4 regions of the Streptomyces sp. B3I8 genome follow, and region 3 is predicted to be linked to each of the others. Evidence: riboswitches for the same ligand, from Rfam matches in the RefSeq annotation. Region 3 holds a riboswitch; each other region holds the start of a gene.
What was found. A riboswitch is a leader RNA that binds a small molecule or an ion and turns the genes downstream of it on or off. The one in region 3 is predicted to bind cyclic di-AMP.

Region 1 (7,471 bases), 3.0 Mb from region 3:
CAACGACCACCCCGGCGGCGGTTTCGCGCCGCGTCCCGCCTTCCGCCCCCGAACGCGTTTCGAGGGGCAGGGCATTGAGAAGGGTCATGTCGTGAACGACCTGCTGTTCCGCCGCGTACCGCACGACAGCCGTCGAAGCGCCCAAGGGCAGCGATGACAAGCAGCGACAACCAGCAGCACCGGGCGCCCCTCCCTCGTTAGGGTCAATGCCGTGGCCACCAGTCCCCCGTATCCGACGTATCCGCCCGCCCCGACCGGGTCCCTCCCTCCCGGCGGCGTGCTCCGGCATCCGCACTGGTGGCAGCGCACCTGGGTGCGGTACGCGGCGCTGAGCTCGCTCCTCGCCCTGTCCGGGCTGGTCATCCTCGCGCTGGTCCGGCAGCAGACCGGCACCGAGGGGCTCCTGGTCGGGCTCGGGCTCGCCGTGTTCCCCGTCCCCCTGCTGATCGCCGCGTTCCGCTGGCTGGACCGGGTCGAGCCGGGGCCCTGGCGCAACCTCGCCTTCTGCTTCGCCTGGGGGGCGTGCGCGGCGGCGCTCGTCGCGATCATCGCGAACAGCTTCGCCACGCACTGGATAGCGGTCGCGACGGCCGACCCCAAGGGTGCCGACACCCTCGGCATGACCGTCATAGCGCCGATCGTGGAGGAGTCCGCGAAGGCCACGGCGGTGCTGCTGGTCTTCCTCTTCCGCCGCCGTCACTTCACCGGCATCGTCGACGGTGTGGTCACGGCCGGGGTGACCGCGACCGGCTTCGCCTTCACCGAGAACATCCTGTACCTCGGCACCGCCTTCGGCACCGACCAGTCCAACGGCGGGCACGGCGGCATCGCCTCCGTGACGGCCGCGACGTTCTTCGTGCGCGTCGTGATGTCCCCCTTCGCGCACCCCCTGTTCACCGTGTTCACCGGCATCGGCTTCGGCATCAGCGCGCTGACCGCCGAGCACCGGCGGGTGCGCCGGACGCTGGCCCCGCTCGGCGGCCTGCTGCTCGCGATGGGCATGCACTCCCTGTGGAACGGCTCCACCTCGTTCGGCGACGGCTACGGCTTCTTCGCGGTCTACGGGGCGTTCATGGTGCCGATGTTCGGGCTGCTGACCTGGCTGGTCATATCGACCCGGCAGCGGGAGCTGCGGACCGTGCGCGCCGAGCTGCCGGCGTACGTGGCGGCCGGCTGGCTGACGATGCCGGAGCCCTTCGTCATGAGCTCGATGAAGGCTCGGCGGCTCGCCCGCGACCAGGCCAGGGACCGGCTCGGCAAGGCGGCGGCGCGGACGGTCGCCGAGTACGAGGCGTACGCGACGTCGCTGGCGTTCCTGCGCCACCGGGGGCGCTCGGGCCGCGCGGGCGCCGACTTCGTCGCACGGGAGCGGGAGCTGCTGCGGGAGCTGTGGCACCGGCGGGAGGTGGCCCGCCCGGCGCTGGCCCACGCGGGCCACATGCTGGCGGGGTCGGTCCTGTGGGGCGTACCCCCGGTGTACGGGCACGGGCCGGTGTACGGGCACGCGCCCGGGTACGGGCACGCGCCGGGGTACGGCAGCCAGGGCGCGGGGCAGGCGTACGGCGGGGGTCAGGCGTACGGCCAGTTCCCGGCGCACGGCGGAGGCGGCCCGGTCCACGGGCAGTTCCCGGCGCACGGCGGAGGCCCGGTCCACGGCGGAGGCGGCCCGGTCCACGGGCAGTTCCCGGCGCACGGCGGGGGGCCGGTCCACGGCCACCACCCGGCGTACGGCGGAGGCGGCCCGGCGTACGCACAAGCGCCCCACGCCCAGGCACCTCACGCCCAGCCGGCCCACCCCCCGGCCGCCCACACAAGCGTTACGCCGACGCCTCCGCCAGCCGCGTCGTCTCCTCCTCCGTCAGCGTGACCTCGCCCACCGCCAGAAGCGCCGGGAGCTGCTCCACCGTCCGGGCGGAGGCGGTCGGCGCGAGGACGGTCGGGCGGGCGGCGAGCCAGGCGAGGGCGACCGTGGCGATCTCCACCTCGCGCGCGCCGGCGATCTCGTCGAGCGCCTTCAGCACCCGCGCGCCCCGTTCGGTGTCCACGAGCTGCGCCACGCGCCCCGCGCGCACCGAGTCCACCGTCGCTCCCGGCCGGTACTTCCCCGTCAGGAACCCCGAGGCGAGCGCGAAGTACGGCACCGCGGAGAGGCCGGCGTCCTCGGCGACGTCCTGGAGGGCGCCCTCGTAGGTGTCCCGGGAGACCAGGCTGTAGTGCGGTTGGAGGGCGACGTAGCGGGCCAGGCCCTCGCGTTCGGAGAACTCCAGCGAGGCGCGCAGCCGCTCGGCCGAGATGTTGGAGGCTGCGATGTGGCGCACCTTCCCCGCCCTGACCAGCCCGTCCAGCGTGCCGATGATCTCCTCGACGGGCACGTCGGGGTCGTCGTAGTGCGTGTAGTACAGGTCGATGTAGTCCGTCTGGAGCCGCCGCAGCGAGGCGTCGGCCGCCGCCCTGATGTTGCCGGCGGACAGCCCCTGGTACTCGGGGTGCCGGCCGACCTTGGAGGCGAGGACCACGTCGGAGCGGTTGCCACGCGCCTTGAACCACCTGCCGAGTACGGTCTCGGACTCGCCGCCCTTATGGCCCGGGACGAAAGCCGAGTAGCCGTCGGCGGTGTCGACGAAGTTGCCTCCGGCGGCCGTGTAGGCGTCCAGCACGGCGAAGGACGCGGCCTCGTCGGCGGTCCAGCCGAAGACATTGCCGCCGAGGCAGAGGGGAGCGACCGCGAGATGGGTTGAGCCCAGAGGGCGAAGTGACATCATTTAACGATGTTAAGTAGAAGTCTCCGCAGTCCGCGCGCGGAATCGCGGACTCCGGGACGATTCCGTCGCGAATCGGCCCGGCAGGGCAGTGCGCTGCCCGAAAGGACACGGCCGGCCGGCGATGCACGGCACGGCACGGCGGGGCCGGGTCGGTGGGGCAGGCGCAGCCGGAATCGACTCGACGGGGACCGGCCCGGCCCGAAGCCCGGCAGGGACCGGCCCTGCCAGAGGCCCGACAGGGACCGGCCCGACAGGGACCGGCCCGGCGGGGCCTTGGCGGGCTCAGGGATTCAGCCCCTTGCCGTGCAGCCACGCCATCGGGTCGATCCCCGTGGCCGCGCCGCCGGGGTGGACCTCCAGGTGCAGATGCGGACCGGTGACGTTGCCGGTGGCACCGACGCGGCCGATGACCTCGCCCGTACTCACCTTCTGCCCGACACTGACGCTGATCGAGGACTGGTGGCAGAACCAGAGCTCGGTGCCGTCGTCGAGGGTGAGGATCGTGCGGTAGCCGTAGGAGCCGGCCCAGCCCGCCTCGGTGATCGTGCCGCTGTGGATCGCCTTGATGAGCGTGCCGGTGGGCGCGGCGAAGTCGAGGCCGGTGTGATAGCCGGACGACCACATCGATCCGGCCTCACCGAAGGTCGAGGTGATCGTGTACGAGGAGGTCGGCAGCGTGAACTGCTTGGCCAGCTCGGCGAGTTTCTTCGCGGCGGCCTTCTTCTTGGCCTCCGCCTCCGCCTTCTCCTTCGCGTCGGCGGCCTTCTTCTCCGCCTTCGCCTCCGCCTCCTCGGCGGCGGACGCCGCCTGCTTGGCGGCGGCGGCCTCGGCGGCCTTCGCGGTGGCGCTGTCCACCTGGTCCTGCTGGGCCTCGGCCTGCCGCATGATCCGGGCGCGCAGCGCCTCGCCCGCGTCCGTGGTGCCCGCGGCGGTGTCGACGCCGGTCAGTCCGGCGCCGGTGAGCGGGGCGGAGGCGGTCTGCGCGGTGGTGTCGGCGTGGTCGCCGGAGTCGTGACCGGAGTCGTCACCGACCAGCGCCTTGGCCGACTCGGTGACCGAGGACAGGTCCGGCAGGGAGATGGAGACCGGCGGCTTGGCGGTCTGCGCGGTGGCCATGCCACCCGCGCCGACCGCGGCGATCACGCCGACGCCCAGAACGGTGGAGCTGCGCGCGAGTCCGCCCCCGCGCTGCTTGGCGACGCGGTGCCGGCCACGGACGGGACGAACGGACTCCGCGGTGGGATTCCACTCCTCCCAGGTGCCCTCCTCGGAACGGCGGTCGAAGTCGACGACCTCGGTGCCGGCAGGAGCGTACGAGGGGTTCTGGGCAGGCCGGTTGGACGCCACGTGGGCGCACTCCTTTCCTTCCTCTCGCCTGCCGGGTTAGCTGACGGGTTCGGAGCAGGAAGGTCTCCTACGCGTGTACGACGGCCGCGTCCACTCGGCGGCCGCCGCGCGATTCACCCCTGAATGGTGGTTCCCCGGCTCCCTTGCGGGATTAGGCAGATGAGCACGGGGCCGCCTCCTGTGACGGCTGGGACGACCGTGCTGCGTTATCGAACGTTAATAGACCTGGGGTGCACATTCCAAGCTGTTCAGTGGCCCGAGTTACACGTCTTGGCCAGGACTTTTGCGCCACGAGCCCCGCAAAACGGGCGAGTTGACCGGGCCCCATGAGGGCCTCAGGCAGAGCCGCGCCCCGGACGTGCGGTCAGTAAACCCACCGGGGGACACGATCCGGTCACGACAGGTGACACCCTCGGCACCCACCGGCACCGACGCCCCGCACCGTCCGGAAACGCCGGTACGAACACCCTCGGAAACGACGGCCCGGACGTCCTCCGGAGACGACGGCCCGGACGTGGCCCCGGACGTCGCGGCCGACCATGCCCCCTCAGGGATGTGGCCGTCGTACCGCCAGCAGCGCCAGGTCGTCCGTCGCCCGTCCGCCGGTGTGCCGGGCGACCTCGTCGGCAAGGAAGCTCAGCAGCGCGTCCGGCCCGGAGAAGGTGCGGCCGACGAGCCGGGTGGCGGGGTCGTAGAACTCGCCGTGCCGGTCGCGGGCCTCGGAGAGCCCGTCGGTGTGGAAGAGGAGCGTGGCGCCGTACGGCAGCGCGGCCTCGTCCGCGCGTTCGGGCCACCTGCCCAGCTCGCCCATGCCGAGCGGCAGTGCGGACTCGCGCGGTTCGAGCACGCGCAGCCTCCCGTCGTCGTACAGGAGCAGCGGGGCGGGGTGGCCGCGGTTGACGAGGCGGACGAGGGTGCAGTCGTGCGGGATCTCGGCGAGGACGGCGGTGGTGAACCCCTCGAAGGAGTCCAGGTCCCGGCGTCGGCCGGCCTCGCGGGCGAGCGCGCGTTCGAGCCGCTGGGCGACTGCGCCGAGCGTGGCCTCCCGCTCGGCGGCCTCCCGGAACGCCCCGATGACGACGGCGACGACGCTGACGGCGCTGATGCCCTTGCCGCGCACGTCCCCCAGCACCAGGCGCACGCCGTGCGGGGAGTCCTGGACCGCGTACAGGTCGCCGCCGATCGCGGCCCCGTCCTGCGCGGCCTCGTAACGTGCGGCGACGTCGAGGCCCGCGACGCGCTCGGCCGGCTGCGGCATGACGGCGAGCTGCGCGGCCTCGGCGATGTGACGGACGGAGGCCAGCCGGGCTCCGGCACGGCCGACGAGCACGTTGATCAGGACGGCGAGGGCGGCGACGGTGCTGACCGTCAGCAGCTCGGTGGTGGTGTCGATGTTCGACATGACGCCGAAGGCGAGGTGAATCGCGGCCACGGCCAGGACGGCGACCACGGCTGTCAGGACGGTACCGCGCAACGAGTACAGGAAGGAGGCGACGAGGGGGGCCGCGGTGAAGAGGGGAGCGGCGGTGAAGTCGACCGGAGTGAGGCAGTCGTAGACGATCGCGGCGGCGAGCAGCAGCACCGGGAGGAAGGGCAGCGCGACACGGACGCCGGCCGCATCGCGGCTGCTGTTCCCGGCGGTCACGGTCGACCGTTTCTCAGTCCGCTGCCCCACGTCACCAGCGTCACCGGGGCGGCGTCGCGGGGCACCCCCCGGTGAGCCGGGCGGGTGGCGGGGACGGAGTGGGCGGTTGGAGGTGGCGGTACGGGACGGCGGTACGGACAGTGAACGGTGATACGACAAAAACCCCGGGGGCGGAAGCCTTTCGGCCTCCGCCCCCGGGGACGTGGTAGCGGGGACAGGATTTGAACCTGCGACCTCTGGGTTATGAGCCCAGCGAGCTACCGAGCTGCTCCACCCCGCGTCGGTAGAACCAGTGTACGTCATCCTGGGGACGCCGTTCACCACGTTTATCTGGGCGGCTGCTCACCCGGTCACCCGGTCGCCCGGTCGCCCGCACCTCCCTGCGGCGAACCGCTCAGCGGGCCGACGAGCGTCGTCGCCAAGGGAGCGCGTCACCGCACGTCGTGCGCTGTTCCTCGCTGCCCAGCGCCCCCGCGATCCGCGTGCAGATCTCTTCGAGCTGCCCCACCTGCTCCGGCGTGAGCCGGTCGAACACGGCGGCGCGCACCGTCTCGACGTGCCCCGGGGCCGTACGCTCCAGCAGCCGCGCCCCCGCGTCGGTGAGCACCGCGATGCTGCCGCGCCGGTCGCCCGGGTGTGCCTCGCGCCGCACGCTGCCGTCCCTCTCCAGGCGGGTGACGACGTAGGTCAGCCGGCTCCGGGTGACCTTCAGCGACGCGGCGAGGTCGGTCATGCGCAGCCGCCGGTCCGGGGCCTCCGAGAGATTGGCCAGCACCGAGTAGTACAGGTGCGGCAGGCCCGCCTGCTGCTGGAGCTGCCGGTCGATCACGTCCTCCAGGAGCAGGGAGGCGGCGAGGTATGCGCGCCAGGCACGCTGTTCCTCGGACGTGAGCCAGCGGGTCGTCATGACCGCAGTGTAGTTATTGTTCAAAAGTTGAACCACCTCGCCCGCACCCGGCTCCCGGCCCTCTTCGCAGTCCCGCACGTAGTCCGCACGTAGTCCGCACGTCGTCTCGCATCCCGGAGCGCGCACATGCCTCACCCCCACGTCCTGCTGTCCGCCGCCGTCTCCCTGGACGGCTTCCTCGACGACACCGGCCCCGAACGCCTGCTGCTGTCGGGCCCGGAGGACTTCGACCGTGTCGACCAGGTGCGGGCGGAGAGCGACGCGATCCTGATCGGCGCCGGCACCCTGCGCACCGACAACCCCCGGCTGCTGGTCAACTCCCCCGAGCGGCGCGCCGCACGGGTCGCGGCCGGGCGGCCGGAGTACCCCCTGAAGGTGACGGTGAGCGCGTCCGGCGACCTCGACCCGGCCGCGCGGTTCTGGCACACGGGGGGCGCGAAGGCGGTCTACACCACGGAGGAGGGCGCGGCCCGGCTGCGCGACGAGCTCCCCGCGGACGTCGACGTCGTCGCGCTGGGCGCGCAGCCGGGGTGGCGGGCGGTGCTCGCACACCTGGGTGAGGTGAAGGGCGTACGGCGGCTGATGGTGGAGGGCGGCGGCCGGGTGCACACCGAACTGCTGCGGCAGGGGCTCGCCGACGAACTGCAGCTCGCGGTGGCCCCGTTGCTGGTGGGGCAGGCCACCGCGCCGCGCATGTTCGGGACGGGGGCGTATCCGCCGGGACGGATGCGGCTGGTGGGAACCCGGGCCGTGGGGGACGTGGTGCTGATGCGGTACGTGCCGGCGGCGCCCGGCGCGGAGGAGCTCGCC
Region 2 (7,471 bases), 2.1 Mb from region 3:
ATGCCTCATAGCTACAGGGTGACGTCCCACTCGCACGCGACCCCCGGTGCCGTCTTCTCGCTGCTCGTCCGGGGAGGGACGTGGCCGTCGTGGTCGCCGATCGAAACGGTCGCGATCGAGGGCGGCGGGGATCCCGACGACCCGCAGAAGGTGGGGGACATCAGGGTGTTCCGGACCGGCCGGGCGACCTCCAGGGAGCCGATCGTCGAACTCGTCGCCGACCGGAGGTTCGTCTACGAGAACCTGGGCGGCCCCTTCCGTTCCTACCGCGGCGTCATCGAACTCACCGAGGCCCCACGGGGCGGCACCGACCTCACCTGGTCGGGGACCTTCACGCCGAAGGTCCCCCTCACCGGCCGCTTCCTGCGGCGGTATCTGACCGGCTACATGCAGCGGATGGCCGACGGACTGGCGCGGTACGCCGGCCGTTCCGACTCCTCGACGAGCCGCTAGGCGAGCCGTATGACGCCGCGGACCGCCGCCTCACCGTCGAAGTACACGGACTCCTCCCGTACGTACGCGCCCGGACGCGGGGCGTGGATCATCATGCCGTTGCCCGTGTAGATGCCCACGTGGCCGAGGTCGTCGTAGAAGAAGACCAGGTCACCGGGGTGGGCCGCGGCGAGTGGCACGGTCGTGCCGCACCGGGCCTGCTCGGCGGGCGACCGCGGCAGCAGGAATCCGGCGGCCTTCCAGGCGGCCTGGACGAGGCCGGCGGCGTCGTACGAACCGGGGCCGGTCGCGCCCATGACGTACGGCCGCCCGGTCTGCGCCCGGGCGAACGCGGCGGCGGTCGCGGCCTTGTCCGCGGCGAGGGTGCCCGCCGCGGCGGGGGCGGGCGTGGTGGCGCCGGGGGAGGAGAGTCCCGAGTGGCTCGCGGGAGGGAGGCCGCCCGTGGTGCCTGTGGCCGGGATGCCGGCCGTGGTGCCTACGGCCGGGATGCTGCCCGTGCTTTCGATGGTCGGGAGCGAGTCGCCACTGCCCGCGGGCGCGTACGTGCCGGCGCCCGCGGCGGCCGGGAAGGTCACGGTGAGGCCGGTGGCGGGAAGCGGCCCGGGACCGCCGCCGGTGGCCGCGTATGAGCCGACACCGCCGATGCCGGGGAGGCCGCCGGTGGTGCCCGGGGCGGAGAATGAGCCGATGCCGTCCGTGGCCGGGAAGCTGCCGGTGCTGCTCACGCCGGGGAAGGCTCCGGTGCCGTTCGCGGCGGGATACGCGGGGGCGCCCTCCGCCGCCGGGAAGGCTCCGGTGCCGTTCGTGGCCGGATAGGGGTCGGGGGCCGTCGGGTGGGCGTTGCCCGTGCCGAGGCCCGCTACGGCCGGGTACGCGCCCGTGCCGCCCGCGCCCGGGAACGCTCCGGCGCCGTCGCCCGTGGGGTACGGACCGGTGTTGCCGATGGCCGGGAAGGCCCCCGTGCCGTCCACGGCCGGGAAGCCGCCGTCAACCGCGGGGAAGCCGCCTGTGTTGTCCACCGCCGCCGGGTAGGCACCCGTGCCGTCCATCCCGGGGTAGGAGTAGGCAGTGCCGAGGGCCGGGAAGGAACCGGTGCCGTCCGCGGGAGGGAACGGCTGGGAGGCGCCCGCCCCCGCCATGGAACCCATGGAACCCATGGAACCCGTGGAACTCATGGAACCCATGCCGCTCACCGCCGGGAAAGCCCCGGTGTCCGTGCCCGGGTACGCGCCGGAGCCGTCGAAGCCCGGGTAGGCGGCCGCGCCGGCGCCCATGGCCGGGAACGAACCCGTGTTCTCCACGCCCGGATACGCGCCCGTAGTGCCGACCGCCGGGAACGACCCGGTGGCGCCCACGGTCGGAAAGGAGCCGGTGCTGTCGACGGCCGGGAAGGAGCCCGTGCCGCCCACGGCCGGGAAGGCATCCGTGCCGCTCGTGCCCGCGTACGCCCCGGACGGCATTCCCTGTCCCGGTCCCGGGGCGAGCTCGGCCGTGGGGGAGGAGAACGTCCACGACTGCGACTGCGACTGGGGCTGCGCCTGGGGCGCGCTCTCCAGTGCCGCACGCGGGGCGCCGGTCCGTTGCGACAGCAGTACGCGCGCTGCGGCGAGCTTCCGCTGCGTCGCCTCCTTGGACGTCCGCGGCGACCGCTGCGGCGCCGCGCTCGGCGAGGCGGGCTTCCTGGGCGCCGGCAGTGCCGGCAGCTCCCGTCCCGAAGTGCCCGGCCCGAGGGCCGGGGTCTCGCGGGCGGCACCCAGCGCCGGGGCGCCCGGCCTCCGCCGCCGCTTCTCCGTCGCGGCCACCAGTTCGGCGACGGTCCTGTCGATCGACGACTGGCGCAGGCCCTGCGGTCGCCGGTCCCCCGGGCGCTGCGCGGACCGACCGGGTGCCGGACGGTCCGGTCGCCGGTCGGCCGGCAGCACCGCCGCGACGGACGGGCCGAGTTTCGCGCGCGCCGTGTCGAGCCACTGCGTGCGCTTGGCGGCCTCCGCGGCGGGCCCCGACCGCTGCCGCTCCTTGGCGGCCAGGACGCGCGTCGCGTTGTAGGTCTCCGTGGCCGTCTCGACCCGTTGGTACAGGCTGTCGATCCGCTGCTGGACCTCCGCGTGGCTCGGTCCCGGCGGCTCGGCCTCGGGCGCGACATCCCCTGCCGGGGAGAACAGGGCCATGGGGTCCACGGCCATGGGATTCGGGGCCATGGGTTCCAGGGCCCGCGACGCTCGCGCGGGCGTACCCGGTCCTGCGGGGACCGCGGGAAACGCGGCGCGCGCACCGGCAGGGAGCGGTTTCTGGTCCGACGCCAAGGGAGGCGACTCCTTCCGTGCTCCGCCTACCGGGTTAGCTGTCGGATTCGGGCGGATGATTCCGGAAGGACTGCCCTACGGCCCGTACGCGCGGGGCGGTTGGGCCGATTCACCCCAGGTCTCGGTTGGGTCCCCGGCTCCGGCTGCCCGCGGGGGCGGGCCGGACTCGGCGGAGGCCGCGCGGCCCGGCGACGTTCGCCGGTTGCGTCGAGCGGCCTGTCGGCACCGTAGCCAACGTGTGTGTCTCGTGTGAAGGTCGGAGTGCGTTATGTCCGATACATTTTTGTGACCTTCGCGTGAGGATCCGGTTGCCGTCGACGGTTCCGGCCAACCTGCGTAATCGTTCCGTCAGTTGCCCGTCCACCGGCCCGTTCCGTCGCCGCCGCCCGGCCACCAGCGGTGATCGCGCCGAGACGGCGTCCGGGCGACCGACCGGACGGTCTGAAGCCCGGCCGCCGTGGTGGGCACCGTCGCCCGGCTGAGAGCTTCGTCACGCGGGCCGCCCCGGCGCCCCGGGGTTCCCTACGGAGTTTCCGAGGGGGAGGCCGGTTGTCGGTGGGGCGCCCTAGACTCGGGATGCGATGAGCAGCCTCTTTGACGACAGCTTCCTGGCGGACCTCCAGGCCCCGCGGGCCCACGGTGAGGAACCCCCGCCACCGCCCGAGGACGAGCACGTACCGGAGCCGATTCCGGACGATCTGTTCGGCGGGAAGTTCGACGTGCCCCCGGACAGGTGGCAGGCCGGAGCGGGGGGCTCCGGCGAGGCCGGAGCCGGAGGCGGGTACTACCGCAACGGCGCCCTCCGCCCCGTCCTGGACGCGGCGGCCCTCCTGGACGGGCTGAACGAGAACCAGCGCGCGGCCGTCGTGCACGCCGGCTCCCCCCTGCTCATCGTCGCCGGCGCCGGCTCCGGCAAGACCCGCGTGCTCACCCACCGCATCGCGCACCTGCTGGCCGAGCGCGGCGTCCACCCCGGCCAGATCCTCGCCATCACCTTCACCAACAAGGCCGCGGGCGAGATGAAGGAGCGCGTCGAGCAGCTCGTCGGCCCGCGCGCGCACGCGATGTGGGTGATGACGTTCCACAGCGCCTGCGTCCGCATCCTGCGCCGGGAGAGCAAGCGGCTCGGCTTCACCTCGTCCTTCTCGATCTACGACGCCGCCGACTCCAAGCGTCTGATGGCCCTCGTCTGTCGTGACCTGGACCTCGACCCCAAGCGCTTCCCGCCGAAGTCCTTCAGCGCCAAGATCAGCAACCTGAAGAACGAGCTGATCGACGAGGAGGACTTCGCGGCGCAGGCCGCCGACGGCTTCGAGAAGACGGTCGCCCAGGCCTACGCGCTCTACCAGTCGCGGCTGCGCGAGGCCAACGCGCTGGACTTCGACGACCTGATCATGACGACGGTCAACCTGCTGCGTGCCTTCCCGGACGTCGCCGAGCACTACCGCCGCCGCTTCCGGCACGTCCTGGTCGACGAGTACCAGGACACCAACCACGCCCAGTACGCCCTCGTGCGCGAACTGGTCGGCACCTCCGAGCACCCGGTCGACGTGCCGCCGGAGGCCCAGGTGCCGCCCGCCGAGCTGTGCGTCGTCGGTGACGCCGACCAGTCGATCTACGCCTTCCGCGGCGCGACGATCCGCAACATCCTCCAGTTCGAGGAGGACTACCCGGACGCGACGACGATCCTGCTGGAGCAGAACTACCGTTCCACGCAGACGATCCTGTCCGCCGCCAACGCGGTCATCGAGCGCAACGAGTCCCGCCGCCCGAAGAACCTGTGGACCAACGCGGGCTCGGGCGCGCAGATCACCGGCTACGTCGCCGACACCGAGCACGACGAGGCCCAGTTCGTCGCCGACGAGATAGACCGTCTCACGGACGCGGGCGAGGCCAAGGCGGGCGACGTCGCCGTCTTCTACCGCACCAACGCCCAGTCCCGTGTCTTCGAAGAGGTGTTCATCCGCGTCGGTCTGCCCTACAAGGTCGTCGGCGGTGTTCGCTTCTACGAGCGCAAGGAGGTCCGGGACGTTCTGGCCTACCTGCGGGTCCTCGCCAACCCCGAGGACTCCGTTCCGCTGCGCCGGATCCTCAACGTGCCCAAGCGGGGAATCGGCGAGCGCGCCGAGGCGATGATCGACGCCCTCGCGCAGCGCGAGCGGATCAGTTTCGCGCAGGCGCTGCGGCGCGTCGACGAGGCGTACGGCATGGCGGCCCGCTCCACCAACGCCGTCAAGCGGTTCAACGTACTGATGGAGGAACTGCGCACGGTCGTCGAGTCCGGCGCGGGCCCGGCGACGGTCCTGGAGGCCATCCTCGAACGCACCGGCTACCTGGCCGAGTTGCAGGCGTCGACGGACCCGCAGGACGAGACCCGGATCGAGAACCTCCAGGAACTCGCCGCCGTCGCCCTGGAGTTCGAGCAGGAGCGGGGCGCCGGGGCCGGGGCCGAGGACACGGCCGGGACGGGGACCGGGGGCGGGCAGGCGGCACCGGACGCCGCCACGGCGGCCGGGCCCGGGGACGGGGGAGCCGAGGGCGCGGACGCGGCGGCCGGGGATGCCGGGGCCGCAGCGGTTCCCGCGGCCGCGGCTGCTCCCGCTGCTCCCGGCGCCACCCTCGCCGACTTCCTCGAACAGGTCGCCCTGGTCGCCGACTCCGACCAGATCCCGGACGAGGAGGAGGACGGCTCGGGCGTCATCACCCTGATGACCCTGCACACCGCCAAGGGCCTGGAGTTCCCGGTCGTCTTCCTCACCGGCATGGAGGACGGCGTCTTCCCGCACATGCGCGCGCTCGGTCAGACCAAGGAGCTGGAGGAGGAGCGGCGACTGGCGTACGTGGGCATCACGCGCGCCCGGGAGAGGCTCTACCTGACCCGCGCGGCACTGCGCAGCGCATGGGGGCAGCCGTCGTACAACCCGCCCTCCCGTTTCCTGGAGGAGATCCCCGACCAGCACGTGCAGTGGAAGCGGACGGGGTCGGCCGGTGCGCCGGCCGCGGGCGGAAAGCCGGGGCGCGGCTCGGGCGTCGCGGCCTCGCTGTCGTCGTCGCTGTCCTCCTCGTTCCCGTCCCGGTCACGTTCCTCGGCGGCGGGCGCCGCCGGGTTCGCGACGGGCCGGGGCGGCGCGGGGGACAAGCCCGCGGTCGATCTGTCCGTCGGCGACCGTGTCACCCACGACCAGTTCGGCCTCGGCACGGTGGTCTCGGTCTCCGGGGCGGGCGCGAAGGCGGAGGCGACGATCGACTTCGGCGACCCCAAGCCGAAGCGGCTGCTGCTGCGGTACGCGCCGGTGGAGAAGCTGTAGGGGGAGCGCGCGGGGAGGCGGCGTCAGGGGGGAAGCGCCGCGGAGGGAGTGCGCGGCGCCGCGCGGGCAGCGGGAACGGCAGGCGGTGACGGGCGGTCGTCGGGGGACGGCCGGCCCGGTCCGGTTACGTCGGGTCCAGGCCGTGGCTGCGGAGCCAGGGGAGCGGGTCGACGGCCGCCCCGCCGCCGGGCCGGACCTCGAAGTGCAGGTGCGGGCCGGTGGAGTTGCCCGAATTGCCGGAGTAGGCGACCGGCTGGCCGGCCTTCACGGTCGCACCGTTGGCGACGCGGTAGCTGGAGAGGTGGCAGTACCACGTCTCCGTGCCGTCCTTCGCCGTCACGATCATCATGTTGCCGTACGCGCTGTTCCACTGCGTGCGCACGGTGCCGTCCGTCGCGGACATCACCGTGGTGCCGAACGAGACGGGGAAGTCGATGCCGGTGTGGACGGACATCCAGTTGACGCCGGCCTGGCCGAAGTAGGCGCTGAGGCCCTTCTGGGTGACCGGGAGGACGAACTTGGGGCGCAGCCGCTCCTTGCGGGCCGCTGCCGCCGCCGCTTTCTTCTGCTGGGCCGCCTGCTGTGCCCTCAGGTCGATGCGTTCCTGGGTGCGGCTGGCCCGGTCGGCGAAGTCGTCCGCGCCGGCGGACAGGCTCTGGAGCTGGGTGTCCAGCTTGTTGTTGGCGGCGACCGGCTTGACCGCGGTGGCCTCGGAGGATCCGGCGGCCGTCGTCTCCTTGCCGTCGCCATCGCCGAAGTCGACGGTGGCGGCGGCGATGGAGGCGACCCCGAGGACGCACACCGAGGGCACGGCGACGGTGAGCAGCGCGGAACGTTTTGCCGGGGCACGGCGGCGGGAGCGGGTGGCGGCACGGGCCGCGGTCCGCGAGAGCGGGGCGGGGCCGGCCTCTTCCTGGTCGTCGAGGAGGTCGGGGGCATCGTCGCCGTCGTCCGCCCCTGATTCCCCGCTCTCGAAGGAGTCGAAGGATTCGAACGTCGCGGTGGCCTGCTGGTCGAACGGTACGGCCTGTTCGATGACCGCCGTGGCCGGGTGGTCGAAGGGCTCCGCCGCCTCGAAGGTGGCGGTCGCCTGCTGGTCGAAGGACTGCGGGGCCTGGGGGGGCCGGGGCGTTCTCCGGTGCGAAACCCTCGTGCTGTTCCCGGGAGTCGGCTCCGCCGCCCGCGTTCCACTGCGTTGCGTCGTACACACCGCTGTCGAAGGTCTGGGTGCCCCACGCCCACTGCTGGGTGGCGCCCGCGCCGTCGGACTGCTGCTCCACCTGCTGCCAGGCCTGCGCGTCCCACTGCCCGGTCGCCTCGGGTGCCCCGCCCTGCGCGGGGATGCCGCCCAGCTGCTGGTAGCCGTCGGTCCAGGCGGTCGCGTCGTGCGCGCCGGAGCCGTACACG
Region 3 (7,471 bases):
CTGGACGGAGCAGGACCTGCCCGGCAAGCCCTGACCTTTTCATGCCTCACCGAGGAGTTCCCGTGCCTCCCCGGCCTGCGGCGCTCCAAGAGCGTTGTACAGGGCCGACGACTCCCGCAGCCAGGTACGTCCCACGCGGTCCTCGCCACGGGAAACGGCGAGCCTGCCGAGTTCGAGCCGCACGCGCGCCGCGCCGGACCGGTCCCCGATCCGCGCACAGGTCTGCCGTGCGTGCTCGAATCGCGCGTACGTTTCCCGAGCTCGGACCTGCCTCGGAGAGCGTCCCCCGAGAACCGGACGGATCCGTGTCTCAGGCCTCACCCACCTGGTCCACGGTGCGGTCGGTTGCCCCACCGGCCGGAGGCCAGGCCTGCCAGCCGCCGGCCGGGGCCTGGGCCACCTCGCGCCACCACGGGAAGACGGCTCCCGCCGCGGCCGGTTCGAGGGGTTCGCCCGGGCGGGGGGCCACCATGGTGGCGCCCGCGCGGTGTGCCGCCCACATCGTCCGCTCGCCGGGCTCGGCCCACGGGTGCGGTGCCAGGTTGAAGGTGCCCCAGTGGATGGGCAGCAGGACGCCCGCGGCCGCGTCCCCGCCCTGCAGGTCACGGTGGGCGTCGACGCCCTCCTCGGGGGTCATGTGGATGTCCGGCCACATGTCGCTGTACGCGCCGATCTGGATCATCGTCGCGTCGAACGGGCCGTGTTCCGTGCCGATGTCCTTGAAGCCGAAGAAATAACCGGTGTCCCCGCTGTGGTAGATCCGGTGGTGCTCGCCCGCGACCACCCAGGACGCCCACAGGGTGTGCTGTCTGTTGCGGATGCCGCGGCCGCAGAAGTGACGGGCGGGGGTGGCGGTGAGGGTGAGCCCGCCGACGCGCGTCGACTCGTTCCAGTCCAGCTCGCGCATCCGGTCCGGGGAGACGCCCCAGCGTTCCAGGTGGGCGCCGACGCCGAGCGGCACCGCGAAGAGCGTGTCCGTGCCGGCCAGTGCCTTGATCGTGGGCAGGTCGAGGTGGTCGTAGTGGTCGTGCGAGATGACGACCACGTCGACCGGGCCGAGCGCGGCCAGCGGCAGCGGGACGGGGTGCAGCCGCTTGGGGCCGATGAAGTCGAACGGGGAGCAGCGCTGCCCCCACACCGGGTCGAACAGGACGCGCTGTCCGTCGATCTCGGCGAGGATGCTGGAGTGGCCCGTCCAGGTGAGCCGGAGGCCGCTCTTCGGGGGCCGGGCGAGGTCGGCGACGGTCGTGGCGTGCACGGGGATGGTGCCGGTGGGGGCCCGTCGGGCGCGGGACTCCTTGTCGAGGTACTCCTTGGCCATCCCCAGGGCGGAGCCGCCGGACTCGCGGGTGCGGGTGCCGTCCGGGTTGACGAAGACGCCGTCGGCGAAGTTCGGGGAGCGGCGGATGCGGGCCATGCGTGCGCCCGTCGGGTCCGCGCCGAAGGAAAGCGGCCGTATGGGGCGCGGCCGGGTGGTGGGGGTACGTAGGCCGGTCACGGCGTCTCCAGTGGTGATCGTGGTGCGGTCCGTTTTCCGCGTCAACGGTTGTGGGGCGGCTGTGGGTTCCCGGGGGGTGGGTGGGGGTGCGGGGGTACGGGGAGGGCGCCGGGGAGGTCCTTCGCCCCCGCCGCCCCTTTCCCGTCCCGACCCCGGGCTCCCCCTCAGACCGCCGTGCCGATCCGCATCCTGATGTCCTCCGGGGACAGCGGGCCCTTGGCCACCGCCGTGTCGCCGGAGGACTGGCCGCGCAGCCGTCGGCCGATCCACGGCACGAGGTGCTCGCGCGCCCAGTGGATGTCGTCGCGGCGGATCTCCAGCGTCCCGCGCGGCGGCAGCGGCGGCCACGGCTGGTCGGGGTCGGCCGGGATCTCCAGGCCGAGGAGCTGGCCGGCGCGCAGGGCGACCCGGGTGTGCCCCTCGGGCGAGAGGTGCAGCCGGTCGGTGTCCCACGCCCGCCGGTCCTGCACCGTGCGCAGCGACCACAGGTCGAGCACGGGGCACCCGTAACGGTCGGCGATGGCCCGCACGTGCCCGTTGTACGTCGCGATCTTGCCGCGCAGGTGCTTGAACACGGGGACACCGCGGGTGTCGAAGCCGGTGGTCACCATCACCGTGCCGACCGTGCCGGTGAGGCGGGCGACCGCGCGCTCGAACCGTTCGGCGACCTCGTCCGGGTCGGTGCCGGGCCGGATGATGTCGTTGCCGCCCGCGCAGAAGGAGACCAGGTCGGGAGCGAGCTCCAGGGCCCGCGGGAGCTGGTCCGCGACGATCTGGTCGAGCAGTTTCCCGCGTACGGCGAGGTTGGTGTACCGGAAGTCGCCCTCGGGCCGCCGGTCGGCGAGGAGGACCGCGAAACGGTCGGCCCAGCCGACGAAGGCCCCGTCCGGCCCGGGGTCGCCCACGCCTTCGGTGAAGCTGTCCCCCACCGCCACGTACGACCCGATCACTGATCTGTTGTCACTCTTCGAATCGTCTGCCACATCGGCCCATCCTTCCTCCTGGGATGTGAGCTACGCGACCGTAAGGAGGGATTGACGGGCGGTGAGATACCCCACGGGTCAAGGCTTGGTCAATCGCGGAATAAGGCGCCGTCGCGACGCGCGGGGACGAAAGGGCACGGCCGAAGGCCGGACCCCGGGGATCGAGGGTCCGGCCTTCACAGGGCGCGGGAGCCGTCAGCCGACGGTGACGCCGTGGGCGCGCAGGTAGGCGACCGGGTCCACGTCCGAGCCGTAGTTCGGGGTGGTCCGGATCTCGAAGTGCAGGTGCGGCCCGGTCACGTTGCCGGTGGCGCCGGAGAGGCCGAGCTGCTGGCCCTCGGTCACGGTCTGGCCGGCCGAGACGGAGAGCTGCGAGAGGTGGGCGTACTGGGCGTAGTGGCCGTCGGCGAGCTTGAGGACGACCTGGTTGCCGTACGCGCCGCCCCAGCCGGCGGAGACGACGGTGGCGTCGGCTATGGCCTTGACGCTGGTGCCGGTCGGGACCACGAAGTCGGTGCCGGTGTGGTAGCCGCTGGACCACATGCTGCCGGCGGTGTGGTAAGCGGTGCCGATGACGGCGCCCTGGACCGGCAGGGTGTACCCGGAGGAGCTGCTCGCGGCGGGCTCGGCGGAGGAGGCGGCGGACCGGCCGGTCTGCGCGGACGCGGGCTTCTCGGCGTTCGCGGACTTCTCTGCGGTGCCGCTCCTGGCCGGGGCCTCGTGCGCGGCGGAGGACGAACCCGTCGCGTGCGCCGGAGCCTTGGCACCGAGGGTGAGCTTCAGGCCGGGGTGGATGAGCGACGGGTCGGTCCCGACGGCCGCACGGTTGTCGTCGTAGAGCTTGTGCCAGCCGCCGGCGACGTGCTGCTCGTCGGCGATCCTGGCGAGCCAGTCGCCGGCCTTCACCGTGTAGGTGCGGGCGGCGCCCTCGTGAGCGCCCGCCGTGACGGAGGTGGCGGAGTGCTCGGGTGCGGCGGCCGGGGTGGCCGCGTGGGCGCCGGTGGCAACCAGCAGGGGCAGCGCGATCGCGGCGCCACCGGTTCCGGCGGCGGCGAGGGAGGTGGTGATGAACCGGGCCTTGGTACGGCGGTGCTTACCCTTCGCGGGCATGTCGAATTCCTCTCCTGCGCCTGCGAGGTGAGCTGTCGGGTGCGAGCTGGAGATGCCCGGCCGTGTGATTCCACGGCTTTACCCCGAGCCTGTCCTGGAAGACCGGACCAGGCGATGTACCTGTGGGTCCCCCGCTCCTGCCGAGTGCGGGTGGGTGAGTGCGGATTCCGGGCGGCGGCAGGATTAGGCGTTCCGCTCGGAACGAGGGGGAACGTAAGCGAAATGGCGCCGCGACCACAAGCTTTGGATTTCCCGGGCACCGGGTTCTCTTGATCGATTCACAGAATTCACGCCGCCGCACAGAAATGGACGATCTTCTTCTCCCGCCGAATTCACCGACGGAACAGGCGAATTACGTGAACATGACGTTCGACGCCCCGTCACGGATATGACGCTGCTCACGCGCCGCTCGTCGATGTGGAGCAATACCGGGCCAGTTGGAGTGAAGCGACCAAGAATGACTATTCGGACAGAAACCCCTTATAGGGATCGACCGATTGGCCGCATGGTCCGTTTCACGGCATTCGCGGCGATGAGAGGCCCGTGGACGATGCGTGTACGGAACATGCTTGCCGGGGGCACCCGTGCCGTATCGTCGTCGGCGGTACGCGCCCCGCCGACGAGCCGCGTCGGCGGACGGATGGGAGGAGCACCCGTGACACAGCAGGTCCCGTCGACCGAGCCCGAGCTGGCCGGAGTGCGCAACTTCCGCGACCTGGGCGGGCTGCCGACCACGGACGGCCGGCGCGTGGCGTTCGGCAGGCTGTTCCGCAGCGGCCACCTCGCCCATGCGACGGCCGAGGACGCGGAGTTCCTCACCTCCCTGAACCTGCGCACGGTCTTCGACTTCCGCAACGCCGCCGACCACAAGCTGGAGGGCCCGGACGTGGAGCTGCCGGGCGTACGCAACGTGGGCATGCCGCTGTCCGACCCGGCCGACGGCGCGGAGTTCTGGAAGATGGTGCGCGAGGGGGACCTGGACCAGCTGCGGGAACTGCTGGCCGACGGCCGGGCCGAGGCCCGCATGATCGCCTCGTACCGCGCGATCGTCCGCGGACGCACGGCGGAGCACGCGCGGGTGCTGGGCACGCTGGCCGACGGCGGCGCGCCCGCGCTGATGCACTGCTCGGCGGGGAAGGACCGGGCGGGGCTGTCGATCGCCGTGACACTGCTCGCCCTGGGCGTGGAGCGGGACGCGATCGTCGCCGACTATCTGGAGTCGAACGCGAAGCACCGCCGGTACAAGGTGCGGCGCACCGCGTCCTCGCCGGACGCGTACTCCGCCGAGGTGATGGAACTGCTCGGCCCGCTGTTCGACGCGCGGGCCGAGTACCTCCGGGCGGCGTTCACCACGATCGAGGAGACCTGGGGCGGGGTGGACGCCTACCTGGGACAGGGTCTGGGAGTCACCCCCGAGGTGCGCACGCGGCTGCGCGAGCACCTGCTGGACTGAGGAAGCCTCCCCGGGCCGGGCCTACTTGGCGCCCACCTGGAAGAGCAGCCAGATGAAGGCGGCGAAGAGGTGGCCGACGGCCAGGTAGACGAGCAGCCTGATCCACAGGGCGCGCGGGAATTTCGTCTCGTAGTCGCTCATGGGGTGTCTCCGGTGAGAGGTCCGAGGCAGAGCGCGGTGCTCGGGCTCTGCAGGAGGGTGTGGACGAACAGCAGCTCGCAGCCGGCGCGGTCGGCGGCGGCGAGGCGGTGCGGGGTGAGCGAGTCGAAGTGCGCGCTGTCCCCGGCGTCGAGGAGATGCGCGGTGTCGCCGAGGCGGAGGCGGAGCCGGCCGCGCAGGACGTGGAGCCACTCCTCCCCCGGGTGGACGCGGACGATGTCGCCCTGCGTGCCGTGCGGGACGTGGACGCGCAGTGCCTGCATGCCGCGGGCGGGGGCGCCGGCCTGCCAGTACGTCCAGCCGCCGGCCTGCGTCGGTTCCGCGCGGGCGGCGCGGACGACGGCGTCGCGCTCGGCGACGGTCTCGCCGAGCAGTTCGGAGACGGTCGTGCCGTAGACGCGGGCGAGCGTGAGCAGGACGGGGAGTGAGGGGTGGCGATGGCCGGTCTCCAGGCGGGAGAGGTGGGCCGGCGAGAGGTTCGCGGCCTGGGCCGCGGTCTCCAGGGTCATGCCTGTGCGGTGGCGGTGGGCGCGGAGTTGCGGGGCGACGGTGGGGAGGGCCGCGCCGGGCTCCGCCGGGGGTGGCGGATCGGAAGGGCTGCTCATACCTCGATTGAGCCAGATTTTTGCCCGCTGGGCAATTTTCTTGCCTGAGAGGCAAAAGCGTGCGAAGGTGTGCCCACCCGGTCTCAACGCCCCCGCCGCCCCTGCCCTTCCCGTCCCCAGGGGGCTCCGCGCCCCTGGACAGGGGCGCGGAGAACTGCGCGAGAAGCCCCGCCCACCCGCACGTCCGGGGTCCGAAGGGGCAGAGCCCCTTGAGGGACGGGAGCGGGAAGGTGCGGCCGGGGCGAAAACCCGGGCGCCCCCTACCTCGCCGCCACCGCCTGCCTCACCAGCGTCTTGCCGAAGTCCCACATGAGACCCCCCTCGTGCGCGTCGTCCATGACCGCCGTGAACGCCTCCAGGAACCGGTCGACATCCGCCTCGTCCACCACCAACGGCGGAATCAGCTTGATCACCTCCAGATGGTCCCCGGACACCTGCGTCAGGATCCGGTGCCGCTGCAACAGCGGCACGACGACCATCTGCGCGAACAGCCCCTTCCGCGCCGCCTGCAGCATCGCCCACCGGCTCCGCAGCTTCAGCGACTTCGGCCGGCCGAACTCGATGCCGATCATCAGCCCCCGCCCGCGCACCTCGGCGAGCAGCTCGTACCTCTCCGTGAGCGCCGCGAGCCCGGACTTCAGCCTCTCCCCCATCGCCCGCGCGCCCGCGACGATCTGCTCGTTCTCCATCGCGTGCAGCACCGCGAGCCCCGCCGCCATGGCCTGCGCGTTGGCGCCGAAGCTGGCGGAGTGGACCAGGACGCGGTCCATGGAGGAGTAGACCTTCTTGAAGATCCAGTCCTTGCCGAGCGTCGCCGACACCGGCACGTACCCGCCCGACAGCGACTTCGCCACGCACACCAGGTCCGGCTCGACCCCGTCCTCGTGCTGGTAGGCGTAGAAGTCGCCGGTGCGGCCGAGGCCGGTCTGCACCTCGTCGGCGATGAGCAGCGCCTTGTGCTTGTGCAGCAGCTCCTGAGCGGCGCGCAGATAGCCGGGCGGCGCCTCGTGCACGCCCTTGCCCTGGATGGGCTCGACGATGAGCGCGGCCACGTCGCCCTTCTTCAACTCCCGGGCCAGCGCGTCGAGATCGCCGAGCGGCACCGCGGTGTCGGGCAGCAGCGGGGCGAAGCCGTCACGGAAGCCGTCCTCCCCGTTGACGGAGAGGGACCCGGTGGTCAGCCCGTGGAAGGCATGGTCGCAGTACAGGACGCGGCGCCGCCCGGTGGCGTACCGGGCGAACTTGAGCGCGGTCTCGACCGCCTCGGTGCCGCTGTTGCCGAAGAAGACACGGTCCAGGTGCGGGCTGTGGGAGAGCAGCTTCTCGGCGAGCAGTCCGGGCAGCGGCGGGCAGTCGAACCGGGTCAGGTCGGCGAGGTCGGCGTCGAGTACGTCGTGCAACGCCTTGCGCACCACCGGGTGGTGCCGGCCCAGGCCCATGACGCCGAACCCGGCGAGCATGTCGAGGTAGTCGTTGCCGTCGGCGTCCCAGAAGTGGGCGCCCTCGGCGCGTTCGTAGACCTTGTCGAAGCCGATGGTGTGCAGCATGCGCGGCAACTGGTGGTTCACGTAGCGGCCGTGCAGGTCGTAACGCTCGCCACCGCGCTCGGCCAGCAGCCCGGCGAGGTCGAACTCCCTCGCCCCGTCCGCCTCCTTGCCGCGGG
Region 4 (7,471 bases), 2.2 Mb from region 3:
CGGAGGCAGCACTGTCGTCGGCCGAACCCGAGCCGTGCGAGGAGCCGGAGGGCATGCTCTCGTCACCGCCGAACTCGGCTATCGCAGACCAGCCCTCGCCGATCGTCCTGGCGCCACCCGCGCCGTCCGCGCCGCCGAGGTCGCCGAAAGCGCCGAGGCCGGGCAGGCCCGCGCCCGGCATGCCGCCCGCACCCTTGTGCGGCGCCGCCTTCTCCGCGTCGTCCTCCTCGGTGACCTTGGTGCCCTTGGGCGGGGTGAAGTCGAACGTCGACGCGGCCGGCCGGTCGAAGCTGACCTTGGTGAAGCCCGCGTCCACCACGGCCGCGCCGCCCGAGGCGGGGGTGAGCGTGAACTTCAGCGGCATCCCGGTGCGCGCGTCCACCGCGATGCTGACCGCACCGATCGTCGAACCGGACTTCTCCGGCTTGACCAGCAGCTTGTAGGCGTCCCGACCGGCGACGCGGACGGTGCCGTCGACCGTGACGGACGTCGTGCCGTCGGCGGCCTTCAGGACCTGCTGCGCGAGGTCCTTGGGGGTGAGTGACGTGTCGTCGCCCCCGGGGCCGTGGTGCCCGCCGCCCTTCTTCCCGTGGCCGTCGTGGGTCGCGCCGCCCGGTTCCTGGGCGTGGAAGGCCTGGTTGGACGCGCTGTCGTACGCCCACACCTCGTCGCCGTTGTGGATGACGCTGTACTCGGCCGCCTTCTCGACGATGGACAGCTTGTGCCTGTCCGGCCCGTCCATCGCCACACGCAGGGTGTGCGTGCCGCTCGCCAGCTCCGTCAGCCTGGCGGAGGGGTCGGCGGTGGAGCCGCCCTGGGACGAGGCACCGGAGAGCAGGCCGCTCTCCAGGCCGCCCAGGTCCGGCAGACCCAGATCGGTGGTGATCTTGAAGGTGCCGGAAAGCTGGTCCACGTGCGACGCGGCGACCTTCTCGACGAGCTTCTGCGCGCTGATCTTCGGCAGGTCGGGGTCACCGGAGTCGGCGAGCGCCGGGACGAGCCCGATGGTCGCCGCCGTCACCCCCACCACCGCGGCGGGGACGACGTACCGCGAGGCCTTGCGCCGCGCCCCGCCCGCGCTGCCACCCGTGTTCCCGCCCGGGGTCGCACCGGGGGTGATGTCGTCGGTTCCGTACGGTGCCATGTGTGCCTTACCTCCGTCGTCGGCGGCGGCCTGCCGTGCTCTCGCTCCCCTCGGCTCCCGGTTCACGCTCGAGCCAAGACTTCCCACCCCGTGCCGCCATTGTCACCCGAAGTCCGGGGAGGTGGTCCTCTCCATATGACCAAAAAGTCCGCGACGAGGCGTCAACCCCCGGGTCCAACTCCGCGTACTCCTGCGGTATGACACGCGGGTGGAGATCGTCCACCCTCCCGTAGGGGGAAGGGCCCGTGAGATGCGAAAGGGAGGGGAGGACAGGGCGAAGAGGCGGGTCGTGGGGTGGAGGTTCCGGGGTGTCACCCGGCCCGGTGGACCACCAGTTCGCACATCTCCGTCAGCGCCGTCTTCGCCGCGCACTCCGGCAGCGGGGCCAGCGCCGACCGCGCGTCCTCCGCGTACCGCACCGTGTCCCGCCGCGCCTGCTCGAGGGCGGGGTGTTCCCGCAGCTGGTCCAGGGCCTCGTCGAGACGGGCGTCGTCGCTCAGGTCGGAGTCGAGCAGCTCGCACAGGGCCACGTCCGCCGGCAGCCCGAGCCGCTCGGCCTGCTCGCGCAGCCGCAGCACCGGCAGGGTGGGGATGCCCTCGCGCAGGTCGGTGCCCGGCGTCTTGCCGGACTCGCGGGAGTCGGAGGCGATGTCGAGTACGTCGTCGGCGAGCTGGAAGGCGACGCCGAGCCGCTCTCCGTACTGCGTGAGCACGTCCACGACCGTCTCGTCGGCGCCGGACATCATCGCGCCGAACCGACAGGCCACCGCGACCAGGGAGCCGGTCTTGCCGGCCAGCACGTCGAGGTAGTGGTCGACGGGGTCCCGGCCGTCGCGCGGCCCGGCGGTCTCCAGGATCTGCCCGGTGACCAGCCGTTCGAACGCCTCCGCCTGGATCCGGACCGCCTCGGGGCCGAGGTCGGCCAGCATGTGGGAGGCGCGGGAGAAGAGGAAGTCGCCGGTGAGGACCGCGACCGAGTTGCCCCAGCGGGTGTTGGCGCTGTCCACCCCGCGCCGCACCTCGGCCTCGTCCATGACGTCGTCGTGGTAGAGCGTGGCGAGATGAGTGAGCTCGACGACGACCGCCGAGGGCACGATCCCCGGCGCGTACGGGTCGCCGAACTGCGCCGCCAGCATCACCAGCAGCGGCCGGAACCGCTTCCCGCCCGCGCGGACGAGATGCTGTGCGGCCTCCGTGATGAAGGGGACCCCGCTCTTGGTGGCTTCGAGCAGGCCCTCCTCGACAGCCGTCAGACCCACCTGGACATCGGCTTCCAGAGCCTGGTCCCGCACGCTCAGCCCGAATGGCCCGACGACGGTCACGAGGGGTCTCCTGTCTGCTGGTGTCTGGCGACGGTTACACGGTTTGTCGATAGGTCGCTGCCCTCACTCAAGTCAGCGTATCCGGTCATGTTTCGATCACCACGAGCGCCCATGGTTCCAGGCCGGGACGTACCGGATCAGAGACGGCATGTTCGTGATCGGGTGATACGCACGGTCATGTACGGACTTATGCATGATCCACATCACGGCGGCCCCCCGGGCGGATCCCCCGGGCATCGTCCGGACGACACGGACATTCCCCGCGCGGACGACTTGCGAACATTGAGCCTATTCCGCACCATACGTCCGTCTCACGCCCTCAGTGAGTTGGGTCACGCGCACACCTCGCGGGACGCACTGCTCCGGAATCTCACATTCCCCTTACCCGGACGCCCAGTTGAGCCGGGTGGCGCACAAAGGATCAACATCCCAAAACGCCCAGCAAAAGATCAACCGGATAGAACCTCGTTTTCGTCACTTGTTCCTCACAGGTTCTCTCGCATAGCTTCCTCCCCGATCCGGGTGGAACGCCGAGTCCTGCCGCCGTCCGGAGCACCCATTCACCCATCTCGCACGGCAGGAGCGGGGGACCCAGGTAAGTCGCCGGTCCGGGGCCAAGTCCCGGCACGGCTAGGGGTGAAGCCGGTCCCGCGTGCGTGGGCCGGCCGGGCACCTCCCAGCCCGAACCCGACAGCTCACCTCGCAGGCGACGGAGAGGAAATCCGCCATGTCCCGCTTCGCCCTGCCCGGCTTCCGCCTGCCCGCCCGCGCCCTGATCGCCGCCGGCACCGGTGCCGCCGCCCTCGCGCTCCCGCTGTTCGGCGCCACCCAGGCCTCCGCGGCCACGCCCACCGCCGCCACGACGACGACCGCGGCGACGACGACCGCCACCACGGCCACCTACGCCAACAACCTCGACGGCTGGATCCAGCAGTCGCTGTCGATCATGGCGCAGAACGGCATCCCCGGCAGCTACGACGGCATCCAGCGCAACATCATGCGGGAGTCGTCAGGCAACCCGCTCGCCGTGAACAACTGGGACTCCAACGCCCTGGCGGGCACCCCGTCCAAGGGACTGCTCCAGATCATCGACCCGACGTTCCTCGCCTACCACGTGCCCGGCACCTCGTTCGACCCGTTCGACCCGATCGCCAACATCACGGCGTCCTGCAACTACGCGGCCGCGCGGTACGGCTCGATCGACAACGTGTACGGCGCGTACTGAACCGGGCCGACCGCCCGGACGGGCCCCCGCACCCGACCCGGTGCCCATACCTGCCCGTGCCCCTACCCGACCCGGGGGCTCCGCACCTGGTTCGGGGGTCGACGCCTGGAACAGGTGACTGACGCCTTGACCGGGGGCTGACCCTGGTCCTGGGCTCACGCCCCGGCCGGGAAGAGGCGTTCGAGGACGACGGCGATGCCGTCGTCCTCGTTCGACGCCGTGACCTCGTCGGCGACCGCCTTGAGTTCGGGATGGGCGTTGGCCATGGCCACCCCGCGGGCCGCCCAGTCGAACATGGGGATGTCGTTGGGCATGTCCCCGAAGGCGAGGGTCCGGGCCGGGGAAAGCCCCAGCCGCTCGGCCGCCAGCGCCAGCCCCGTCGCCTTCGTCACGCCACATGGCTGGAGTTCGACGGTCCCGGGCCCGGACATGGTGACCGTGGCCAGCGAACCGACCGCCCCCCGGGCCGCCGCCGCCAGTTCGTCGTCGGACAGGAAGGGGTGGCGCAGCAGCACCTTGCTGATCGGCTCGGCCCACAGGTCGTCGCGCCGGTCGACCCGTACGGCGGGCAGCGTGGGGTGCGGCATGAGGTAGCCGGGCTCGATCAGCGTCAGCCCGTCCGCCCCGTCCTGGTCGACGGCCGCGTACACCTCGCCGACCTCGGCCTCCACCTTGCCGAGCGCGGTCTCGGCCAGCTCCCGGTCCAGCGTGACGGACCACAGCAGCCGGTCCGCGCCGGCGTCGTACAACTGTGCGCCCTGCCCGCACACCGCGAGCCCCTCGCCGCCCAGGTCCTCCAGGAGCGGGCGCACCCTCGGCGCCGGCCGGCCCGTCACCACCAGGTGCGTCGCCCCGGCGGCGGCCACCCGCGCGAGGGCGGCGAGGGACCGGTCGGAGAGCGTGTCGTCGCCGCGCAGCAGCGTTCCGTCCAGGTCAGTGGCGATGAGGGCATATGCGGTGGGTGCGGCCATGATCAGAGAATACGGATGTCGGGCCCCACCGACCCGCCCCGAACCGGACGACGTCCGCTTTCTCGTGTGCAACGACCGGCCCGACAGCGACAGTTGGCGCACGGCGCCTACGCCGTCAGCCAACACCCCCCACGCGTACTGCCCATGGCGGGCGACTCGGCCGTAACGTGTGGCCCGACCACCGGGAACGCGTCCGCCCGTCACCAGCGGGGAACCGCGTCCCCGCCCGGCGCGCACGAAAGCGAGGCAGCACCGCATGCCCCCGTTCGACGTCCCCGAGGGCGACCCCTTCGGCCCGCACAACCTTCCCTACGGCGTCTTCACCCCGCCCGGCGGCACCGCGCGGACGGTGGGCGTCCGGCTCGGCGACCATGTGCTCGACGCGGGCGCGGCGGCCCTCGCACTCGGTTCGCCGTACGCGTCGCTGCTGGCCCGGCCGACGCTGAACCCGCTGCTGGCGGCGGGCCGCACCGCCTGGTCCGACGTCCGGCGCGCGCTGACCGCGTGGGTCACCGTCCCCTCCCACCGGGAGGCGGTCGCCGCGCTGCTGCACCCGCTGTCCGAGGTGCGGCTGCATCTGCCGTTCGAGGTCGCGGACTACGTCGACTTCTACTCCTCCGAGCATCACGCGCGGAACGTCGGGCAGATCTTCCGCCCGGACGCGGCCGACTCCCTCACCCCGAACTGGAAGCACCTGCCCATCGGTTACCACGGGCGGGCGGGCACGGTCGTGGTGTCCGGCACGGAGGTCGTACGGCCGTCCGGACAGCGCAAGGCACCGACCGACCCCGAACCGGCGTTCGGGCCTTCGGTGCGGCTGGACATCGAGGCGGAGGTCGGCTTCGTCGTCGGCACGCCCTCGCCGCTGGGCCGGCCCGTGCCGCTGTCCGCCTTCCGCGACCACGTGTTCGGGCTGTGCCTGCTCAACGACTGGTCGGCCCGGGACGTCCAGGCCTGGGAGTACGTGCCGCTCGGCCCGTTCCTCGGCAAGTCCTTCGCCACGTCGGTGTCGGCGTGGATCACCCCGCTGGACGCCCTGGAGGAGGCACGGGTGACCCCGCCCGAGCGCACCCACCCGCTGCTGCCGTATCTCGACGACTCCGGCACCGACGAGGGCCCCGGCGGCTACGACCTGCGACTGTCCGTCGCGGTCAACGGCCACGTGGTGTCCGAACCGCCGTTCGCCACGATGTACTGGACGGCCGCGCAGCAGCTCGCTCACATGACGGTGAACGGGGCCTCGCTGCGCACGGGCGACCTGTACGGGTCGGGGACGGTCAGCGGGCCCGGCGCGCGCGAGCGGGGCTCGCTGCTGGAGCTGACCTGGAACGGCCGGGACCCGCTGGAACTGCCCGGGGGCGACCGCACGTTCCTCCAGGACGGCGACGAGGTCACCCTCACGGCCTGGGCCCCCGGTCCGGACGGGGCCCGGGTGGGACTCGGCGAGGTGTCGGGGAAGGTGGTTCCGGGGGCGCTCTGAGGTGGCGCATCTCACCCCCTTCCCCGCGAACCCCCAGGTCGACCGTGATCTGACGCTCTCCCAGATGGCGCAACACTTCAGCAACACCCCATACCCCACTGTTTCAGTAGGGTTCCCCGCATGCCACCCACCGATCGCCTCCGGGACCACGCCGGCCAGGGCGCGACCACCGTCGCCGCCCGCCGGCGCCGGCTGCGCGCGGACCGGGCGCGGCAGCTCGCCGACCTGCTGCGCCGGCAGATCCTGACCGGCGCCTTCCCCACCGGCACCCTCCCCCACGAGGCCACCCTCGGCGCCGAGTACGCCGCATCCCGCAACACCGTCCGCCAGGCCCTGGATCTGCTGCGCGCCGAGGGCCTGGTGGACCGGCTCCCCGGTGTCGGCACCGTCGTCGTGGCGCGCAAGTACCCCCACGGACTGGACCGGCTGATGGGCCTCGCGGAAACCCTGCGTGAACACGGCGACGTCACCAACGAGGTCCGCACCGTGGGCCCCGCCCCGGCGCCCGCCCCGGTGGCCGAGCGGCTCCGCCTCCCGTCCGGCGCCGACGTCCTCTACATCGAACGCCTGCGCCGACTGGGCGGCCTCCCGCTCTCCCTCGACCTCACCTACATCCCCCTCGACATCGGCACCTCCCTGCTCGGCGCGGACCTGGAACACACCGACGTGTTCCGGCTCCTGGAGGTTGTGACCGGGCAGCCGCTCGGTCACGCCGAGATCACCCTGGAGGCGGTGAACGCGGACGCCCACTCCGCCGCCGTGCTCCAGGCTCCGCGCGGCGCGGCCGTCCTGATGCTGGAACGGCTGACCCACCTCGCCGACGGCCGGCCCGTCGACCTGGAGTTCATCCGCTTCCGCGGCGACCGGATCACCATGAGCGGCCTGCTGCGCCGCTCCCTGCACTGACTTCCCTTCCTCTTCCGCCGTACGACGAACGACCCCTACGGAGACAGCCATGTCCTTGGTGCCCCAGCGGGCCGACGTGCCCGTGACCATCGACGAGTCCAAGTGCATCGACGGCTGCACGCTCTGCGTGGACATGTGCCCGCTGGACTCCCTCGCCATCGACGAGAGCAACGGCAAGGCGTACATGCACGTCGACGAGTGCTGGTACTGCGGCCCGTGCGCGGCCCGGTGTCCCACCGGAGCCGTCACGGTCAACATGCCCTACCTGCTCCGCTGAACTCACCGACCCGCTCCGGTGAGCCCGCCCACGCGCTCCGTTCCGGTGAACGCACCGACCCGTTCCGGCGAGAGGCCCGATCGATCATGAAACCCAAGGCAGCCGCCGCGGCCGCCGTGCTCCTGCTGCCGCTCACCGCCTGCGGC

Region 1: another riboswitch for cyclic di-AMP. It lies ahead of QFZ64_RS16845 (M23 family metallopeptidase); the one in region 3 lies ahead of QFZ64_RS30285 (M23 family metallopeptidase).
Region 2: another riboswitch for cyclic di-AMP. It lies ahead of QFZ64_RS35390 (NlpC/P60 family protein); the one in region 3 lies ahead of QFZ64_RS30285 (M23 family metallopeptidase).
Region 4: another riboswitch for cyclic di-AMP. It lies ahead of QFZ64_RS20310 (transglycosylase SLT domain-containing protein); the one in region 3 lies ahead of QFZ64_RS30285 (M23 family metallopeptidase).

Annotation. Positions count from the first base shown of each region.
Region 1 is NZ_JAUSYN010000002.1:3,327,492-3,334,962, forward strand. Features, by position in the region: gene trmB (tRNA (guanosine(46)-N7)-methyltransferase TrmB) at 1-157, shown strand, start outside; gene QFZ64_RS16835 (PrsW family intramembrane metalloprotease) at 212-1,867, shown strand; gene QFZ64_RS16840 (aldo/keto reductase) at 1,818-2,762, opposite strand; gene QFZ64_RS16845 (M23 family metallopeptidase) at 3,045-4,109, opposite strand; cyclic di-AMP (ydaO/yuaA leader) riboswitch at 4,121-4,277, opposite strand; gene QFZ64_RS16850 (PP2C family protein-serine/threonine phosphatase) at 4,657-5,784, opposite strand; tRNA gene QFZ64_RS16855 (tRNA-Met) at 5,958-6,034, opposite strand; gene QFZ64_RS16860 (MarR family winged helix-turn-helix transcriptional regulator) at 6,149-6,661, opposite strand; gene QFZ64_RS16865 (dihydrofolate reductase family protein) at 6,788-7,471, shown strand, end outside.
Region 2 is NZ_JAUSYN010000002.1:4,264,334-4,271,804, forward strand. Features, by position in the region: gene QFZ64_RS21165 (SRPBCC family protein) at 1-453, shown strand; gene QFZ64_RS35390 (NlpC/P60 family protein) at 450-2,651, opposite strand; cyclic di-AMP (ydaO/yuaA leader) riboswitch at 2,765-2,938, opposite strand; gene QFZ64_RS21175 (ATP-dependent DNA helicase) at 3,338-6,064, shown strand; partial or broken gene QFZ64_RS21180 (peptidoglycan DD-metalloendopeptidase family protein) at 6,189-7,471, opposite strand, start outside.
Region 3 is NZ_JAUSYN010000002.1:6,328,408-6,335,878, reverse strand. Features, by position in the region: gene QFZ64_RS30300 (SpoIIE family protein phosphatase) at 1-34, shown strand, start outside; gene QFZ64_RS30295 (MBL fold metallo-hydrolase) at 311-1,498, opposite strand; gene QFZ64_RS30290 (SGNH/GDSL hydrolase family protein) at 1,663-2,448, opposite strand; gene QFZ64_RS30285 (M23 family metallopeptidase) at 2,677-3,591, opposite strand; cyclic di-AMP (ydaO/yuaA leader) riboswitch at 3,596-3,758, opposite strand; gene QFZ64_RS30280 (tyrosine-protein phosphatase) at 4,247-5,044, shown strand; gene QFZ64_RS30275 (DUF6126 family protein) at 5,066-5,185, opposite strand; gene QFZ64_RS30270 (helix-turn-helix domain-containing protein) at 5,182-5,808, opposite strand; gene QFZ64_RS30265 (aspartate aminotransferase family protein) at 6,069-7,471, opposite strand, start outside.
Region 4 is NZ_JAUSYN010000002.1:4,084,778-4,092,248, reverse strand. Features, by position in the region: gene QFZ64_RS20320 (DUF2092 domain-containing protein) at 1-1,144, opposite strand, end outside; gene QFZ64_RS20315 (polyprenyl synthetase family protein) at 1,456-2,466, opposite strand; cyclic di-AMP (ydaO/yuaA leader) riboswitch at 3,018-3,188, shown strand; gene QFZ64_RS20310 (transglycosylase SLT domain-containing protein) at 3,194-3,691, shown strand; gene QFZ64_RS20305 (HAD family hydrolase) at 3,847-4,662, opposite strand; gene fahA (fumarylacetoacetase) at 4,919-6,142, shown strand; gene QFZ64_RS20295 (GntR family transcriptional regulator) at 6,263-7,048, shown strand; gene QFZ64_RS20290 (ferredoxin family protein) at 7,098-7,325, shown strand; gene QFZ64_RS20285 (ABC transporter substrate-binding protein) at 7,412-7,471, shown strand, end outside.